Regions from separate parts of the Kocuria sp. ChxB genome, predicted to be linked through region 3. Evidence: riboswitches for the same ligand, from Rfam matches in the RefSeq annotation. Region 3 holds a riboswitch; each other region holds the start of a gene.
What was found. Region 3 has a riboswitch for thiamine pyrophosphate ahead of thiO (glycine oxidase ThiO). Riboswitches for the same ligand answer to the same signal wherever they lie in the genome.
Positions count from the first base shown of each region.

Region 1: it holds a riboswitch for thiamine pyrophosphate, as region 3 does, so the genes downstream of both, P8S73_RS06535 (3-oxoacyl-ACP reductase) here and thiO (glycine oxidase ThiO) in region 3, are expected to answer to the same signal.
Region 2: it holds a riboswitch for thiamine pyrophosphate, as region 3 does, so the genes downstream of both, thiC (phosphomethylpyrimidine synthase ThiC) here and thiO (glycine oxidase ThiO) in region 3, are expected to answer to the same signal.

Region 1 is NZ_CP121123.1:1,481,459-1,483,656, forward strand. Features, by position in the region: gene P8S73_RS06530 (hypothetical protein) at 41-262, shown strand; TPP riboswitch at 787-920, shown strand; gene P8S73_RS06535 (3-oxoacyl-ACP reductase) at 966-1,730, shown strand; gene P8S73_RS06540 (LLM class flavin-dependent oxidoreductase) at 1,732-2,198, shown strand, end outside.
Region 2 is NZ_CP121123.1:875,190-877,387, forward strand. Features, by position in the region: gene thiC (phosphomethylpyrimidine synthase ThiC) at 1-1,090, opposite strand, end outside; TPP riboswitch at 1,186-1,297, opposite strand; gene P8S73_RS03785 (hypothetical protein) at 1,497-2,198, shown strand, end outside.
Region 3 is NZ_CP121123.1:1,205,750-1,207,947, reverse strand. Features, by position in the region: gene thiS (sulfur carrier protein ThiS) at 1-112, opposite strand, end outside; gene thiO (glycine oxidase ThiO) at 109-1,380, opposite strand; TPP riboswitch at 1,371-1,493, opposite strand; gene thiE (thiamine phosphate synthase) at 1,626-2,198, shown strand, end outside.

The sequences.
Region 1 (2,198 bases), 280 kb from region 3:
CGCGCCTGACATGAGAGGCCACCCTGCCTACGGTGGGGGCATGCTGAAACGGAAATCGGTGGGCTTGCTGATCCAGGGGTCCGCGATGGTGGCCCTCTTCGTGATCACCGTCATTGGAGCGCGGGAATCGTGGCTGCTCATGACCCTAGAACTGCTTTTTGCCGTCATCTTCTTCACCAAGGCGGTGCAAGCACGGCGTGCAGAAGTCGAGGCGGAGCGCCGTCGAGCGGCGCGCCGCCCCGCGAGCAACGGCCTGACCTGACCGAGCCGCCACCGGCAGGACCGGCTATTAAGGATTGCGGCGCGGCTGTGGCTTGGAAACACGAGCCAACATCAGGCTGATTCCCCACAGGAACAGGACCAGCAGCGGTACGAGAGTCATCATGGACGGCTCGTCCACGACTATCACGCCGCCCACGTTCTCCCAGGTGCACGTGTGGCCCAGTGGCACCCAGCTCCACCCCGGCTCACCGTAGATCGAGCTTCCGTCGCCCAGTTCGCAGGACAGAGATCCGGAGTGCACGAGTCGCTCCGCCACGAGCCCTCCGATCCAGGCGAGCATCGCTGCGAGCCACAGCACCCATCCGACGTTGCTTGCCCGTGAAGCGGCTGTTCGGTGTGACATTCACCCGTCTCCGTTCTGGCTGCTGTGCCCCACCGCCGAGCGCCGAGCGCACTGTCGGTAATTTGGTCCCGCCACTTTCTTACCAGGGTTCCCTGCGACTTCGTCCTTCCCGGTCAATCCACCCACTTGATCCTCGTCAGACTTCCCTGGCTACACTGACCACCAGTGACACGGGGTGCCGCCACCCTCCCTCCCAGCCCCACCGGGCGGACGGACGGGGCACCGCAGCGGCTGAGATGACACCCGTCGAACCTGTCCAGTTAGTACTGGCGAAGGGATGTCACGGTCGCACCGCGCAGGTGGCGCACCGCTTTCTTCGCCGTGAGCCACAGGAGTGAGCATGTGGATCGAGAACACCATCGTCCTGGTCACCGGCGGAGCCCGCGGGCTCGGGGAGCACCTCAGCCGGGCGTTCGCGCGCGAGGGTGCGCGCGTCGTCGTGAACTACCACTCCAGCGAGGAGCGGGCCCGTGCGCTGGTCAGCGAACTCGGGGAGGACAGGGCACTCGCGATTCAGGCGGACGTGACCGACGCCCAGCAGGTGCAGGACATGGTCACCCAGGCCAGGGAGCACTTCGGCGCGCCGGTCACGGTGGCGGTGAACAACGCCCTGGTGGACTTCAGCTTCAACGGGGACGCCCGCCCCACCCTGGAGAATCTGACCGCCGAGAACCTCACCCAGCAGTTCCAGGGCGCCGTGGTGGGCGCCCTCAACGTGATGCAGGCGGTCACCCCGGGCATGGCGGAGGCGGGCGAGGGGCGCATCATCAACATCGGCACCAACCTCTTCCAGAACCCCGTGGTCCCCTACCACGACTACACCGCCGCGAAGGCCGCCCTGCTCTCCCTCACCCGCACCGCCGCCAAGGACCTCGGCCCGCAGGGCATCACCGTGAACATGATCTCCGGCGGCCTGCTGCGCACCACGGACGCGAGCGCCGCCACCCCGGACGAGGTCTTCGACTTCATTGCCGCCGGCACTCCCCTGGGCCGTGTGACCACCCCGGAGGAGTTCGCGGACACCGCCCTGTTCTTCGCCTCGGACTGGTCCCGCGGGGTCACCGGCCAGAACCTGGTGGTCGACGGCGGGCTGGTGATGGACTGACATGGCCCGCCGCCTCCACCTCAACGCGTTCCTCTACGGCGCCGGCCACCACCAGGCCGCGTGGCGCGCGCCCAACTCCTCGGTGCACCGCCTCACGAACATCAGCTACTACGAGGAGCTCGCGCAGACCGCCGAGCGCGGCCTGTTCGACGCCGTGTTCTTCGCGGACGGCCACAGCGTGGGCGACGTGTCCGGCGGACCCCACTGGTCCCTGGAACCGCTGACCGCCCTGTCCGCGATGGCGCGCGCCACCGAGCGCATCGGCCTGGTGTGCATAGTGTCCTCCACGTTCTTCACGCCGTTCCACGCGGCCCGGATGCTCGCGTCCCTGGACCACATCTCGGGCGGCCGGGCGGGCTGGAACGTGGTGACCTCCATGTGGGACGACGAGGCCCGCAACCACGGCTATCGGGCCATGCCACCCAAGGACGAGCGCTACGAGCGCGCCCGCGAGTTCGTGGAGGTGGC
Region 2 (2,198 bases), 330 kb from region 3:
GCTTGGTCAGCTCGGCGAGGGTGTCCAGCTCGGCGAACTGGGCGGCGTCGTTGGCGTCCGCGATGGAGCCGGGGCGCAGGCCGTCGCCCAGGGAGAACGCGACGTCGTACTGCGCGAAGATCTCGCACAGCTCGTCGAAGTGCGTGTAGAGGAAGTTCTCCCGGTGGTGCGCCAGGCACCAGCCGGCCATGATCGACCCGCCGCGCGAGACGATCCCGGTGACGCGCTCGGCGGTCAGCGGCACGTAGCGCAGCAGCACGCCCGCGTGGACCGTCATGTAGTCCACGCCCTGCTCGCACTGCTCGATCACGGTGTCCCGGTAGATCTCCCACGTGAGCGCGTTGGCGTCCCCGTCCACCTTCTCGAGCGCCTGGTAGATGGGCACGGTGCCGATGGGTATCGGGGAGTTGCGCAGGATCCACTCGCGCGTGGTGTGGATGTCGTTGCCCGTGGAGAGGTCCATGAGCGTGTCCGCGCCCCACTTGGCGGCCCACTCCAGCTTGGCCACCTCCTCGCTGATGGAGCTGGTCACCGCCGAGTTGCCGATGTTCGCGTTCACCTTCACCAGGAACTTCCGCCCGATGACCATGGGCTCGGACTCCGGGTGGTTCACGTTCAGCGGGATCACCGCGCGCCCGGCGGCCACCTCCTGGCGCACCAGTTCCACGTCGCACTGCTCCCGCAGCGCCACGAAACGCATCTCCGGGGTCACGACGCCGCGGCGCGCGTAGTGCATCTGGGTCACGCACCTGCCGGGCCGGGCCCGCCGGGGCTCCGGCTTCCTCCCCCGCCACTGCTGGGACGGTACACCGCGGCGCACGGCGCTGCGGCCGTCGTCCTCGAGCTTGAGGCCGCGGGCCTCGTAGACCTCGGTGTCGTCCCGCTCCTCGATCCACGGCGCCCGCCAGGGCTCCAGCCCCTCCTCCGGGACGCTGCCCGGGCCCATCGTGCGGTACACCTGCAGCGGGTGGTTGGGTGTGCCGTCCGGGGCGTCCAGCTGGTGGATCTCCGTGACGGGCACCTGGATGCCGTGCTCCGTGTCCTCCAGCCACGCCAGGCGGTGGGACTCGTGCTGCTCGGTCTGCTGGATGGTCTTGTCCCCGGGGGCGTCCTGTAGGCCGTTCTCCGTGGAGGTCTCGGACGTCGCAGAGGTCTCGGGGGCAGATGTGCTGGGGGTGTGCGAAGGCAAGGCCGTTCCTCACTTCCTACGCCGGTACGAGCCGGTTCAGGTTCGACGGTCCCGGGCAGCACTGGCCCGATCTCAGCCCCCGCGTCTGGGGCTCCCGTGTGGACGGTCACATGTCTAGCACACATCCGGCGGTGAGAGGGCGACCCCGCAGCATTCCCTTGGCTGGCCTCTTGCCGCCGTGATCGCGGCCCGTCCACGGCGCCGCCACGCCCGTGGCAGTATCGTGGCGCGCGAGGCGGGTCGTGCGGTCCTGATCGCGCCGTCCTGCCCGTGCCTCAGCATCCCCCTGACCAAAGGCTTGTCCCCCATGGCCCTGACCGTCCGCAAGAAGCGCTTCATCGGGCGCATGATCGGGCACGCCACCAACCCGGTGCGGGTGCACTGGCGGACCTGGCGCCGTCAGGAGCAGCGTCACACCATCGGTGGCGTGGAGATCGTGCTGCCACCGGAGCACAATCTCCCCTACTACCAGCGCCGGGATCCCACGTACGACGCGTACGCCATCGACCTGCTCGCCCGGCTCGCGGCCGGGAACCGGCACGTCGCGGTCATCGACGTGGGGGCGAACGTGGGAGACACCGCGGCCGCCGTCCTCGCTTCGGACCCACGGAGCTCGGTGATCAGCGTCGAAGGTGATCCAATGTTCCTCGGCTACCTGGCCCGCAACCTGGCTGCGCACGCCGAGCGCGCCACCGTGGTGGAGGGGTTCGTGGGACCGGTGGGCACGCGGGTGTCCTTCAGCCGCGCCGGCTCCACGGGCGGGTTCCAGCCGGAGGAGGGCGCCGGCGGGCACGCCGTCGAGGACTGGGTCTCCCCCGCATCGCTGCTGGCCATGCCCGCCCCCGAGGACCTGGTGGTGTGGAAGAGCGACATCGACGGCTTCGACATCCACGTGTTGGTGCACCACTGGGACGCCATCGACTCCCGCTGCGACGTCCTGTGGTTCGAGTACGACTCACCGCGCACCCTGGGTGACCGCGCCGACGACGAGCGCCTGATCCGGGCCCTG
Region 3 (2,198 bases):
CGGCGTGGTGCCGCGGTGCGGGGGGCTCGCCAGTGGCGGGCACCGGTCCTCCGGTGTCCGGGGAACCGGGCTCGGCGCCGGCCTCTGGTGTGTGCGGTGCAGGGGCGCTCATGCGAGTCCTCCCGAGAAGTCGGTGGTGTCGTGCAGGTCGTGGTTCGGGCGGGAGTGCCGCCCCGGATCCGTGGCGGCGAGAAACTCCACGTCCCGCTGGTGGTCCACGGCGGGGTCCAGGATCCCGGTCACGAGTTCCGCCGCGAGGCGGGAGGCCACCGGGGTCAGCAGGATGCCGTGGCGGAAGTGCCCGGTGCTGATCACCAGCCCGGCCACGGAGGTGGTCCCGAGGTAGGGAAGGTCGTCCGGGGTGCCCGGGCGGGCCCGGGCCATCATCTCCAGGACGTCGCAGTCGTCGATCGCGGGAACCACCGCGCGGGCGTCCCGCAGGAGCTGGTGGACGCCTCCGGCCAGCACCGACTCCCGGCCGTCCTCGCGGTTGGTGGCACCGACCACCAGGGTGCGGTCCACGCGCGGGACCATGTAGACCGGGCGGCCCATGACCTGGGCGCGCACCGTGCGGGTCAGCAGGTGCTCCTCACCGGGTCCCAGCACGGAGTCGGGGACGCGCAGCCGCAGGATGTCACCGAACACGGGTCGCAGCCGCAGCTCCAGGTCCTCGGGCAGCCCGCCCATCGTGTTGGCCGTGAGCCCCGAGGCCACCACCACCGCGTCCGCGGGGATCCGCTCGCCGTTGTCCAGGAGCGCACCCTCCACCCTGCGGGGGCCCTTGCGGGGGACCTGCACCGACTCCACCCGGTGGGTCAGCCAGGTGACCGGGCCGGCATCCGCGGCGCCCTCGAGCGTCTCGGCGTGCGGTGCGTTGAGGGCCTCGACCATGGCGGCGGCCAGCATCCGCGGGTCCACCTGACGGTCGGAGACGATGCGCACGGCACCCCCGAGCCTGGGGGCGAGCGCGGGTTCCATGGAGCGGGCCTCGCGCGTGGAGATCTCCTCCACGTCCATGCCCGAGGCGATCTGGTGGGAGGCGAGGTCGGAGAGGGACCGGGCGCCCGCGGCGTCGGCGGCGACCACCAGCGTCTCCTCGGTGCGGTATCCCGTGCCGAGTCCCGTGGCCGCGGCCACGCGCTCCACAAAGCCGGGGTACTCCTCGGCGGACGCGCGCATCAGGGGGTAGAGCCGCTCCTGGCCGTACTGGGTCTCCGCGACGGGCGCCAGCATCCCCGCGGCGGCGCGTGTGGCGCCCCACGCGGGCTGGGGATCGGCCACGGTGACGGCGGCCCCGCGGCGTCGCAGTTCGAGCGCTGTGGCCAGGCCGATCAGACCGGCCCCGGCCACCACCACGTGGGCGGGTGTGTTCTCGGGCATCTCTTCCTCCCTCCGGCGGCATGATCCGCATCAGGTGACCGGTCGGCGGCTCACGCCCTCTCAGCCCGCTGCGGTGGTCCGTGCGGACGGGTGCGGGCTCCCGTGGAGCTCGTCGGACGGCGCGGTGGGTGGCGGCCGGACGACGCGGCCAGTCTAGTCCTCCCCGTGGCCCCCGTCCCCGGGGAATTCGCGGGGAGCAGATCGCTCGCCGCGCGCCCAGTGCCGGTTCGTGCCACTATGGCGGCATGGCACACATCGAGGACCAGGGACGACGACGCCGCGAGAAGCTGCGGGACGCACGGCTCTACGTGTGCGTGACCGCACGACGGGAACGCGGTGACCTGCGGGAGTTCCTGCACGCCGCGTACGAGGGTGGGACGGACATCATCCAGCTGCGGGACAAGACGCTTGAGGCGGCCGCGGAGATCGAGGCCATCGAGGTGCTCGCGGAGGTCGCCCGTGAGCACGGCAAGCTCTTCGCGGTGAACGACCGCGCGGACGTGGCCCTGCTGACCGGCGCGGACGTGTTCCACGTGGGCCAGGGGGATCTCACCACGCAGCAGGCCCGCACGGTGCTGGGCCCTGACGTGGTGCTCGGCCGCTCGTGCCACTCGCCCGCCCAGGTGGACGCCGCGCTCGCGGATCCCGGGCTCGACTACTTCTGCACCGGACCGGTCTGGGAGACCCCCACCAAACCGGGACGGGCCGCGGTGGGCCTGGAGCTGCCCCGCTACGCCGCGGAGCACGCCGGGGACACGCCGTTCTTCGCGATCGGGGGTGTCGACGCCGCCCGGCTCCCCGCCGTGCTCGGCACCGGG